Regions from separate parts of the Paenibacillus sp. GM2FR genome, predicted to be linked through region 2. Evidence: riboswitches for the same ligand, from Rfam matches in the RefSeq annotation. Region 2 holds a riboswitch; each other region holds the start of a gene.
What was found. Region 2 has a riboswitch for ZMP and ZTP ahead of rpiB (ribose 5-phosphate isomerase B). Riboswitches for the same ligand answer to the same signal wherever they lie in the genome.
Positions count from the first base shown of each region.

Region 1: another riboswitch for ZMP and ZTP. It lies ahead of PAEVO_RS12400 (bifunctional 5,10-methylenetetrahydrofolate dehydrogenase/5,10-methenyltetrahydrofolate cyclohydrolase); the one in region 2 lies ahead of rpiB (ribose 5-phosphate isomerase B).
Region 3: another riboswitch for ZMP and ZTP. It lies ahead of purT (phosphoribosylglycinamide formyltransferase 2); the one in region 2 lies ahead of rpiB (ribose 5-phosphate isomerase B).

Region 1 covers NZ_MKZM01000008.1:2,793,535-2,797,692, reverse strand. The annotation lists gene PAEVO_RS12410 (TIGR03943 family putative permease subunit) at 1-127, opposite strand, end outside; gene PAEVO_RS12405 (permease) at 225-1,235, opposite strand; ZMP/ZTP riboswitch at 1,393-1,472, shown strand; gene PAEVO_RS12400 (bifunctional 5,10-methylenetetrahydrofolate dehydrogenase/5,10-methenyltetrahydrofolate cyclohydrolase) at 1,540-2,388, shown strand; gene PAEVO_RS12395 (LacI family DNA-binding transcriptional regulator) at 2,704-3,696, shown strand; gene PAEVO_RS12390 (glycoside hydrolase family 32 protein) at 3,879-4,158, shown strand, end outside.
Region 2 covers NZ_MKZM01000011.1:151,581-155,738, forward strand. The annotation lists gene PAEVO_RS29055 (serine hydroxymethyltransferase) at 1-951, opposite strand, end outside; gene PAEVO_RS29060 (TIGR01440 family protein) at 1,042-1,626, opposite strand; gene rpiB (ribose 5-phosphate isomerase B) at 1,712-2,176, opposite strand; ZMP/ZTP riboswitch at 2,291-2,372, opposite strand; gene PAEVO_RS29070 (low molecular weight protein arginine phosphatase) at 2,474-3,061, opposite strand; gene PAEVO_RS29075 (manganese efflux pump MntP) at 3,116-3,679, opposite strand; gene PAEVO_RS29080 (L-threonylcarbamoyladenylate synthase) at 3,761-4,158, opposite strand, start outside.
Region 3 covers NZ_MKZM01000008.1:2,589,835-2,593,992, reverse strand. The annotation lists gene dapA (4-hydroxy-tetrahydrodipicolinate synthase) at 176-1,075, opposite strand; gene PAEVO_RS11590 (LysR family transcriptional regulator) at 1,187-2,062, shown strand; ZMP/ZTP riboswitch at 2,125-2,205, shown strand; gene purT (phosphoribosylglycinamide formyltransferase 2) at 2,286-3,446, shown strand; gene PAEVO_RS11580 (MATE family efflux transporter) at 3,768-4,158, shown strand, end outside.

The DNA.
Region 1 (4,158 bases), on a different contig from region 2:
GCATATGAGGCGCTAAGTAATATTCAAGCGAATCTGAAGCGTTCAGATGCATGATATAAGCGGCGAGAGACGCAACAAGCAGCGACCGGAGCGTATAGTGAATCCGTATCCTCAAACTGGACTTCATGGTCCCAATCACCTCCAATCTCAACGGGTACCTGGTGAGTCTGAACGGTCCCGGTAATCTCCTCTTCGTTTTTCGCAAATCTTCCTTCTCTCGCCAGCTAACCACCTAATAGAGCGTCAACGGCTACAGAGCCGATAAATACGAGCGTCATCACCAGCAGGCTTAAACCGATCACAAATTTGGTTTTGAAGGTAGCCGACAGCATGAGCAGGCTTTTGAAATCCAGCATCGGGCCGAGCACCAGGAAGGAAACAAGCGGGCCTACGGTAAAGGTATGCGTGAACGCCGATGCCACAAAGGCATCCGAAGTCGAGCAGAGGGATAGGATGAAAGCAAACCCCATCATGAACAAGTAAGAGGCGGCGGGACCGCTCCCCAATGCCAGCAGCTCCTCCCTTGGAATGAAGGATTGGATGCAGGCCGTCAGGAATGCGCCAAGAACCAGGTATTTGCCCATCTCAATCAATTCGTCTCCGGCGTGGACAAACATGCTTCTCCATGTTTTGGGATGCTCATGCAGCTTGCGTCCGCCATTGGCGGAATCACGTTCGGAAAACTCTTGAAAAGAACGCTTGAGCGGGTTGCTCCTTGAAAAAACATAGACGAGCAAACCTACCGTCACCGCGACTGCAAAAGCCAGTCCCATCCGGCCGATCGTCACTTCGGGATGCGAACGGAAGGCCATGATCGTTGCAGCGAACACAATGGGGTTCAGGATGGGACCGCTGAGGATAAAGGTTACGGCGATGTAGGCAGGCATCCCCTTGAGCATCAACCTTCGGACGACCGGGATCATACCGCATTCACATATGGGAAACATGATCCCCAGCATGGAAGCGAACAGGACGCCGACGACCGGATTTTTGGGCGTGATACGACGCACCCACTGTTCTTTGACGAACATTTGCAGGAGGGACGAAATTAGCACCCCAAGCAGCACAAACGGAAGTGCCTCAAGGAAAATACCCGTAAAAATGGTTTTTACCTGCTGTATGTCATGGCTTGAGAGTAGACTTAAATCCTTCTGCAGCCATATCGTCAAGACCGGAATCACGAAGACAAGCGGAATAATGAAGGGCAGCATTCTGAAGATTACCGGATATTTCATTTGGGCCTCCTGGAGCGATTTGATCTTAGGACATTCTATGCTTGTACCATCAGCAACATACGTGATTCCCCTAAATTAATCAAAAAGATTACGATTTAAAATGGTCAGTTTCGTCATCGGTAGCGCGATGTCCAAAGTCGTGGTATATTAAAAAAAGTTATCTATGTGTTACTGGCGTAGCTTGGGGTACCAAGAGGGAGCACATAGGATCATATGCCGTACGCCTGGGCAAGAGGTAAGGAGACGATGAAGTCGCCTTGCCTCTTTATGTTTTTTAAATACAATGGCGAAGGAGCGGATTAGCATGAGTAAGGAACCCGTAATTTTGGATGGAAAAAAGGTATCCGACGATATCAAGGCCAAGCTGGCCGTAAAGGTACAGGAATTGAAGCAGCAAGGGGTAACGCCTTGTCTGGCAACGATTCTGGTTGGCGATGATCCTGCCTCGGCGACCTATGTGCGGATGAAGGGAAATGCTTGCGAGCGGCTTGGCATCATATCCAAGAAAGTGGTACTGGAGACGTCAACAACGACAGCAGAGCTGATTGCCGCGATCCAAGAGCTGAACGAGGATCCGAATGTCCACGGCATTCTGCTGCAGCATCCGGTTCCGCATCATATCGATGAACGGGCGGCTTTTGATTCTATTGATATTGAAAAAGACGTGGATGGAGTGACCACGCTTGGTTTCTCGCAAAATGCGTTTGGTTTTGCCGATTACCCGTCTTGTACGCCTGCCGCGATTATTGCGATTATGGATTATTATGATCTGCCGATCGAAGGGAAGCATGCCGTGGTGGTCGGACGCAGTCCGATTCTGGGTAAGCCGGTATCGATGATGCTGCTTAATCGCAATGCTACCGTTACGATCTGCCACTCGAGAACGAAGAACCTTGGGGAGATTGTGTTCCAGGGGGATATCGTGGTTGCGGCCGTAGGCAAGCCTAATTTCATTCAAGGGGACTGGATCAAGCCGGGAGCCGTCGTATTGGATGCCGGCTATAATCCAGGCAATATCGGCGACTGCGATTACGAAGCCTGCGCGAAGTTGGCATCCGCAATTACACCAGTACCTGCCGGTGTTGGCCCCGTTACGATTGCTACATTGCTGAAGCATACCGTCGAATCGGCTGAGCGAACCGTGCAAGCCTAACAGTAACCATGTAATAACGGGATAAGGCACGGTTCATTTACGCGTCCCGAAAGGGGATTTGCATGGAGAATCCCCCTTTGAATCGCTTCGTTCCCCGCTAGAGTCTGGAACGCAGAAAAGTATTGCCCATCAAAGGCTCGGGGTGAAGTCTGCATTTCACGGATGCCCAGACGTCATGTTATAGTTAGGAAAAAGTGAAATCGAAGGGGAGAGATTCATGCACAAACGAATCATTGCCTGTTGTGTGGCGGAGCAAGGAGCTGCGGAGGTTTATCCGTTCGGTGCAGCGCCGCAAACGGCTCCCGGGAGAACCGAATGAAGAACACGATTGCAGATATTGCCAAAAAAGCCGGAGTTGCCAAAAGCACGGTCTCCCGTTTCTTAAACGGAGGTTCCGTCAGTCATGCGACACGCCAAAAGATTGAGCTGGTCATTCAGGAAACCGGCTATATTCCGAATTCGTTCGCACAGAGCTTGAAAGCGAAAAAAACCAACATGATCGGCACCATTGTGCCGCGTCTGGATTCATTCTCGGCATCGCAGACCGTTGCCGGCATGGATGAAGAATTAAGGAAACACGGTTATCAGCTTCTCATCATCAATGCAAGCCAGGATTTATCCAGGGAGATAGAAGCGCTGTATGATCTCGCTAGGCAAAAAATATCTGGCATCATTTTATTCGCCACCCAGGTGACGGAAACACATCTTGCCGCGATTAAAGAGATCAGCATTCCCGTCATTCTGCTCGGACAACAGCATAAGGAGGTCCACAGCATGATTTATAACGACCATGCCGCAGGCTATGACATGGGCCGATATGTGCTGTCCAAGGGACACCGTCATATAGCTTATATCGGTGTGACGGAAAAAGACGTTGCTGTCGGAGTTCAGCGGAAAGAAGGGTTTCTGAAGGCGTTAAGCGAGTATGACGGGGTGGAAGCGATTTTCTATGAAAGTGGATTTAAGATGGCGGATGGAGTTGCGGAGGCTTTGGCTATTTTTGAGCAAAACCGAACGATGCCTACTGCGGTGGTCTGCGCTACTGACAACATTGCGCTGGGCGTGATGAAAGCGGCGCACATGAGAGGCATTCATATTCCCAACGAACTCTCCGTTACCGGCTTTGGCGGATACGACGTAACCGAAGTGATTCATCCCGGATTGACAACCGTTAAATATGGATATTCCCAAGCGGGCCACCTCGCAGCTCAGCATATTATAAAGCTGGTCAACGACGAGCCTGTGGATTTCCTGACGGTCATGAATTGCGATATGATTCATCGGGAAAGCGTTGACAATCTAAATTAGGTATTTTATACTGAAAAAAAACGGAACCGGTTCCAATACTGTTTTTGCCTGGTATTGGAGCTGAGTTCATTATTTTTACCTCGAATTGGAACCGGTTCCACTGCAAGTGAATCAGGCTGGTGTTCACGCACAGCATGATCCGTTTGTTGCTATTAGAAAGCCCATTTACAAGGAGAAGAGACATGGACAGAGAACGGAAATACCGACGCCTGGATCAGGCCTCTCCCGAAGAGATTTCCTCCTTAAAGGAGCAAGCAAAACAAAGCGAATGGAGGCAGAGGTTTCACATACAGCCCATCATGGGCTTGTTGAATGACCCCAACGGATTTTCTTATTATAACGGGGAATATCACTTGTTTTATCAATGGTTTCCGCTGGGTACGTTTCACGGCTTGAAATACTGGTACCACACCTCCTCCAAGGACTTGGTGCACTGGCAAAACAAAGGCATTGCCATTGAGC
Region 2 (4,158 bases):
GTCCACAAGCATCAGGTGGTTATCGGTTCCGCCGGATACGATGTTCAGACCTTCCTCGATCAGGGTATCGGCCAGCACTTTCGCGTTCTTTACGACGTTCTCTGCATACGTCTTGAAGGACGGATCCAATGCTTCGCCAAGCGCAACGGCCTTGGAAGCAATGACATGCATGAGTGGGCCGCCTTGGGAGCCGGGGAATACCGCTTTATCGATCGCTTGCGCCCAAGCTTTTTTGCACAAAATCATACCGCCTCGAGGTCCGCGAAGCGTCTTATGCGTCGTTGTCGTTACAAAATGGGCATGCGGAACCGGATTCGGATGAAGTCCTGCCGCAACGAGACCTGCAATATGGGCCATATCGACCATAAACAACGCACCAACATCGTTCGCGATGGCAGCAAGCTTTTCAAAATCAATGATGCGAGGGTATGCACTTGCACCCGCCACGATCAGGCGAGGGCGATGCTTGAATGCCGCTTTGCGGACTTCGTCGTAATCGATAAGGAACGTGTCTTCTTGCACGCCGTAGGCAACGAAATTGTACAGAAGGCCGGAAGCGTTAACCGGGCTTCCGTGAGTCAAATGGCCGCCATGGGCCAGGTTCATGCCGAGCACGGTATCTCCAGGTTTCAGGGCTGCCAAATATACCGCCATGTTCGCTTGGGCACCGGAGTGCGGCTGAACGTTGGCATGCTCGGCTCCGAACAGTTCTTTGGCACGGTCACGGGCGATATCTTCCACGATATCCACACGCTCACAGCCACCGTAATAGCGTTTGCCAGGGTAGCCTTCCGCATATTTATTCGTCAGAACGGTCCCCATGGCTTCCATAACCGCTTCGCTGACAATATTCTCAGAGGCAATCAGTTCAATGTTGCTGCGTTGACGCTTCAGCTCCAAATCCATCGCTTCCAATACAGCCGGGTCACTCTTCCGCAAATGTTCCATCATGTTCATATCCTCCCATAATCAATCATTATTTTTTCTTGCAAATTCAAAACTACAAGTTGTCATCATTAAAAAAGCGAGTTCTCATTCGAATCAATCGCACAGCGTGGAATCATCCCTCTGCTCAAGCCGGTACACCGCGCGTTCTCCGCCAATCAGCTTCGGGCGGGTATAAGCCGCGGTTACGCGCGCCTCTCCGATATAACGCTCGCTCGGCCTGAACGGAACCGCCACTCTCCGCAAATGCATGCCGATCAGCGTCTCGCCGATATCGACACCCGCATGGGCTTCAATCGATTCCGCAAGGCAAGGCTCCTTCATGCTGCGGTAAGCTGCGGAAGCCATCGACCCGCCCGCTCCCGGAATGGGAACAGCCGCCACTTCCGTCAAGCCCAGCCGCTCAAGCAGCTCGCGTTCCATGACAAGCGCACGGTTCAGATGCTCACAGCATTGATAGGCCACAGCAAAACCGAATTCCGTTTGAACCTCGGCAATGCCCTGAAGGAGCTGCTGAGCCGTTTCTAAAGCGCCTCCTGTACCGATCCGTCGTCCGACCACTTCACTGGTACTGGCTCCGATGACCAGCACTTTACCAGGGCCTAAGACGGCCGCTTCGGCCAGTTCGCGGACAATACGCGCTGTCTGTTCGTTCAAGGAAACCTTGGAGATATCCGTCATGTCACAGTCCTCCCGATGATTTTTTCACAGAAGATGCTTCATTCCCCTATCACGATAGCCGCAGCTGCTTTACGCGCGCGTTCACCTATCGCGATTCATTCTTCAGGTAACGCTCCTCGATGGCCTTGATCTTGTTCACGCGGCCGACATGGCGCTCGCCATGACTGAAATCCGTTGTCAGCCATGCGCTGACGATTTCGGCGGCAAGTCCGGGACCGACGACACGCTCACCCAGCGCAATCACGTTACTGTCGTTATGCTCGCGAGTCGCTTTGGCTGAGAACACATCATGGGTCAGCGCGCAGCGAATACCCGGCACCTTGTTGGCCGCAATGCTCATGCCGATGCCCGTGCCGCAGATTAGAATGCCGCGATCCGCTTCACCCGAGACGACCTTCTCGCACACCGGTAGGGCATAATCGGGATAATCCACGGAATCGGAACAGCCGCAGCCCAGATCCTCCACCTCGTGTCCAAGACCCCGAATGACTTCCACGATTTCCTCTTTCAGACGAATGCCGGCATGATCCGTACCCAATGCAATTTTCATCTATGAAAAACCCCCTCGTATGTTCGCTTTTGCGTTTTAGCTTGTTTCATTATAACCCAAACTCCACGCAAAAGACGAAAAAAGAGCAGTCGGCGCACGTATTGTGCTCCAAATGCTCTTTGCCCAGGCGACCGGCCGTATATTCCGATGCTCCATCGTGGTTTCATCCACTTCGTCGCCAGTTACACCGGATCTTTTGTTTTTCACCTTCATCTTAAAGCAATACCTTGTGAAAGGCAAGCGGCTTTTTTAGCCATTTGAGCACGGATGTACTCTTCGATTCCGTCTAAGCCGACCCTATTTATGCTGATCCGCTTCCAGCTTGTCCAAGAGACGAAACAACGCCGTCCGAATCTCTGCAGCCGTCGCTTCATATTCCTCCCGCGAGCCTCCAAAAGGATCGGAGATATCGAAGCTCGGGATACGCTGTCGCAGCTCAATCAGACGCTCCCGGTCACGGTCGCTGACATCGCGGCCCAGAGATCTGGCCAGCTCAAGCGCTGCATACAGACTATCCTGTTCCCGCAGATCATCCAGCACCCGGCGGTCATCCTCAACAAACTCTTTCAGAGTGTGCATCTTGTCTGCAGCATGCGGGAACTGCCTTATCGCATACTGCTTATGCGACTGGGTCAGCGTCAGAATCAGGTCTGCCCACTCCACCAGGTTCGCGGTCAATGGTTTGGACACCAAGCGTTCTTGGATATCCTGGTCTCGCAGTATGGATTCCGCATGATGGGACACCGGCATTCCATCCACGGCCGAGACACCGGCGGACTTCGTTTCCAGCGGGACGCCCCGTTGTTTGGCAAGCTTGCGCAGCATGCCTTCAGCCATCGGACTGCGGCAGGTATTTCCCGTGCAGACAAACAGTATATTTTTCACGGTCCCATTCCTCCCGTTCGTAGGTTCTTTGGGGTTATTGTAACAAATATAACGTCAAAAGATAAACATCATGCCAAAGATGACCAAAATCAGCCCGCCCAGCATTTCACCGTACTCCCCCAGCTTGTTGCTTACCTGACGGCCAAGCAGCAAGCCGAGAATGGACAGCAAACCGCCCACGATCCCGAAGGAAATCACGATCAACAATACATCATCCACAAACATCCCGAGCGAAACGCCTACCGAGAAGGAGTCGATGCTGACGCTAAGCGAAAACAGCAGCATACCTAAAAATGCGGTAGGATGGATTCGCTGTCCTTCTCCGCCCCGCAGGGCGTTATACATCATATGCCCGCCGAGCAGAAGCAGCAGCCCTCCGGCCGCAAGCCCTGTGACGTGACCCAGTAACATGCCTACATAGCGGCCGGCAAATAAACCCAGCAGCGGCATCAGCATGTGAAACAACGCGATCATGAAACTGATGCCCAGCATATGGCCTAAGCGCATACCGCCTCTCATTCCAACTCCGATTCCAAGCGAAAATGCGTCTAGCCCGAGTGCAACCGCCATCAGCAGAATCGCCGCAAGCTGTCCCGATTGGACAGACGCCTCCAGCATGCCCATTCCCCCAAGTCCCATGGTCTTGTACACCATATGCGGACAAGGGGTAAATGATGCCAAAAGCGTTCATTCGGCAGCTCAATTCACATCGATGATGTGGTGTCCCGCGGCCTTCAACAGCCGGTTCATGACGGCTGCTCCGAGGCCTTGCTCCGGACACGCTTCGGCCAGAATGAAGGTCGCGCCTTCGTCATCGAACCGGCGCAGGCCGGCGTACAGACGGCGGGCCACCTCCTCCGGCGCGGCCAGGCTGCCGAGCGAGACGGCAACGTCCGCGCGGTAGTGACCGATGTGCTCGTCGAATGACAGCACGCCGGTCACCTCCCCGCGCCGGGCGGCCGCCTCAAGCTCGGCCGCGATGCGTGCCGACACGGCGTCGGCACGCGGGCCCTGCACCACGCACATCGCACCCTTCGGTGCGTAGTGCGTGTACTTCATGCCCGGCGAGCGCGGCGCCGGGCTCTCCGCATCCCCGG
Region 3 (4,158 bases), on a different contig from region 2:
ATCAATCCTTTAAAGCGATAGATCTAAGCAGGAATTTCATGCTTTCGCATAAAAATCTGCATCATCCATCACATTTGTCCTGAATTGAAAGTGTGCATGCCCCATAACATGAATCTTTCAGCTTAAGAATGGATAGGCAGCGAGTACGCCTAGCCGTTCTCGAGGAGAAAGCAGGTTACACCGAGAAGTCGGTGTTTGTCAGTTGTTGAATTGCGTGATCTAAAGATAGCTTAAGCTTTTCCGTAATGGGCCCCATAGGCAGACGAAGGGTATCCGATGAGATCAGGCCTTGCTGGGCAAGCAGCCATTTTAGCGGAGCGGGATTGGATTCTTCGAACAGCTTATGAATGTAGGGAAGCAGGACTTCAAACTCCATTTCGGATCGGTAGTAATCTCCCTGGGCAGCTAATTGAAACACCCGAATGAAAGCCTCGGTATTCACATTAGCCGATGCCAGAATTCCCCCAGAAGCTCCATGACACAGCATCTCATGAAAGAGGACATCGTTGCCGCATAGAACGGGCTTTGTATCGTATTGGGATAAACTTCTCGTAAGCTCCGTACTCTCGGTGCTGTCTTTCACCCCGATCACCCCGGGGATCTCCATGATTCTTCTTACGGCATCAACCGGTAACCGGATTCCAGTACGCGAAGGAACCTCATACAGAATAACCGGGATCCCGACCTCGGCCACCTTTCGGAAATGCTGCAGGATACCATCGATCGAAGGACGACTGTAATACGGCGTGACCACCAATACCGCATCAGCACCGATATGACCTGCCAGTTCCGTTCGTTTCATACTGGACACCGTATCATTCGTACCCGTACCTATGATGAGCGGCAATAGCCGTCCGTCCAGACTCCCACGCGTTTCCTCCACAACCTGCACGACTTCCTCCCAAGCTACGGTCGGCGCTTCACCGGTCGTTCCGTTGATGACCAATCCCTGAATATCATATGATAACAAATTCTTTAAATAACGTTGATAAGACGGACGATCCAGTTCGTAATCCTGTGAAAAGGGAGTGATCACAGGAACATAAATGCCATGCAGTTCTTGCTGAGTCAGCATAATCTTTCCTCCAATTCATGAATGATGGCTATACTTTATCATGGGAATTAAGATCGGCGTTATCTATAATAATAGATAGTTATTATCAATATTATTGATAAGGAGAGAGTGATGGAACTTATCTACCTGCAAACCTTCAGGGAGGTTGCGATTCGCCAGAGCTTTACAAAAGCCGCGGATGAGTTGGGTTATGCCCAATCCAGCGTAACCACCCAAATTCAGAAGCTGGAGAAGGAATACGGCGTCAAGCTGTTTGAGCGGTATGGCAGAGGCTTGCGTCTGACGAAGTCGGGTGAGGAGCTGTTCAAGTATGCCGTTCAAATGCTGGATCTGTTTCAGCAGTCGAAGGAAAAGCTGACCAAGCAAGGCGGAGGCACCTTATCGATCGGAACGATAGACTCGTTGGCCGCTTATTTTCTTCCGTCCGTCATTCACCAACTGAAACTAAGGCATGAGGATCTTGTCATCCGTTTACAACCGGATCGTGAAGATAACATCATCAGTAAGGTGAGAGAAGGCGAGTACGATCTCGGTCTTATTTTGGATGAAAAACCGGAGGATTCCTCCTTGAATTGGATCCCCGTTCGGGAAGAGCCCCTCCTGCTGATTGCCCATCCGGCTCATCCGCTTCATGTTGAACCGGTCATAGAGCTAGAACATCTGGCTGATGCCGAATGGATTATGCCCGAGGATAGTTGTAATTACCGCATGATGTTGGAAAAGGTGCTGCGTGCCAGCGGAGTTCCAATGCGAATAGGGCTGGAATTGGGCAATCCCGAGGCAATCAAGAGATATGTGATGTCCGGTACGGGTATCTCATTATTGCCGAGGATGGTAGCAGAGGAGGAAATCAAGCGTGGTGAGCTTGCGATTCTTCCCTTTGCGCATTCTGACATTCGTTTGGATATTCAGCTGGTCATTCACCCCAAGAAGTGGCTTTCACAATCGCTGAAGGATGCAATCGATATGCTGAAGTCTAAATCCTAATGTCGCCTCGGGTGATATTGCAATTAGCGGGAAGATTCAGTATGATTTAAATAACAATGTATAGGTTTATGTGTGACTGGCGTAGCATGGGGGACCATGAGGGAGCACATAGATGACGACGGCCGTACGCCTGGGCAGAGGTAAGGGAGTTTATTTCCCTTACCTCTTTATTATCTTCTGCTTTTATAAGTCTCTGAAACTACGAAAAGGGGATAAAACCACGATGTTAAAAACGAAGAAAATACTGCTGCTAGGTTCGGGAGAACTGGGGAAAGAAGTCATCATTGAGGCCCAGAGATTGGGGGTTGAAACCGTAGCCGTCGATCGTTATGCCGACGCTCCTGCCATGCATGTTGCCGATCATAGCTATGTCATCGATATGCTGGATGGGGAGAGATTGCGCGCAATTATTGAGCAGGAGAAACCGGACCTGATCGTGCCCGAAATCGAGGCACTGGCTACCTCGGAGCTGGTTAAACTGGAGGAAGAGGGGTATCGGGTTATACCTACTGCCAGAGCTGCGAAGCTTACGATGGACCGTGAAGGGATTCGCCGGTTAGCTTCAGAGGCGTTGGGACTTCCTACTGCAGACTACCGATTTGCCGATACGTATGAGGAATTTAAACAGGCTGTCCTGGACATGGGGTTCCCGTGCGTGATTAAACCTCTGATGAGTTCCTCTGGCAAAGGCCAGAGTGTATGTCGCTCCGAAGGGGATATTGAGCCCTGCTGGAACATCGCCATGGAAGGCGGTCGTGTACAGAACGGAAGAGTGATCATTGAAGAATTCATTACGTTCCAATCGGAGATCACGCTTCTGACCGTCCGCTCCGTCAATGGAACAAACTTCTGTGCTCCAATCGGGCATATTCAGGAGAGCGGGGACTATATCGAATCCTGGCAGCCGCACGACATGTCCGAAGAGCAGATCGAGGAAGCTAAATATATTGCAAGGACGATTACCGACGAGCTTGGCGGTTATGGATTGTTTGGTGTTGAATTGTTCCTGGCCGAGGATAAAGTGTATTTTAGCGAGGTATCTCCGCGACCGCATGATACCGGATTGGTTACGCTGGTCACGCAAAATTTATCAGAATTCGCGCTTCACGTCCGCGCCATTCTAGGGTTTCCGATCCCGGAGATCGAATTGATAACGCCGGGAGCCAGCCGTCCGCTGAAAGCGGCGCGAGAGCTGGAGAGTTACACAATTACCGGCGCCGAGCAAGCACTGGCTGTTCCGAATACGCAGCTGCGCATTTTTGGGAAACCGGTGACCAAGGTCGGAAGACGGGTCGCAGTAGCGTTGTCAACCGCCGGCGCAGTGGAAGAAGCGCGTTCGCGTGCGAAGCAGGCTTTGGATAAGCTTGCTGTTGAAGAAGCATAATCGTTCTTGATTCTTAGGATGGTGCTTCCATGATCATATAAAAAAAGATCAACCGATTAACCGGTTGATCTTTTTTCATTGACGTTATTTCGTGGATTAGAACGGGTATGAACCGTCCTGATCATCATGTCTTGTTTTCGTTTAGGTTTTGATGATAAATATGCAGAAATTTATGTTCTTTCGTGATAAGATACACAAGAATACAAACGACCCTCACCCATTATAATGTTTTCAATGCGATGCTTTATAGGCACGGTTTAAAGCATGATCATACCCAATAAATATATAGAGGAACGTTTATGACGGCATAGGAGAATCTACATGAGAGACATGACGCAAGGAAGTCCGATCAGGCTGATCATTATGTTTACGATCCCGCTTTTGATCGGAAATATTTTTCAACAATTTTATAATATGGCGGATACCCTGATCGTGGGACGGACCATTGGTGTGAACGCTCTTGCGGCCGTTGGCTCGACAGGCAGTATTTTGTTTTTTGTCATTGGCTTTGCCCAAGGCTTGACGGCAGGTTTGTCCATCATAACGGCGCAGCGCTTTGGCGCCAAGGATATCGCGGGCGTTCGCAAAAGCGTGGGAACGAGTATATGGATTAGTCTTGTATTCACGGTTTTCCTCACCATTGTGAGTGTCATATTTACGAAGCCCGTCCTCGTCATGATGAATACGCCGGCAGAAATTTTGGATGATGCTT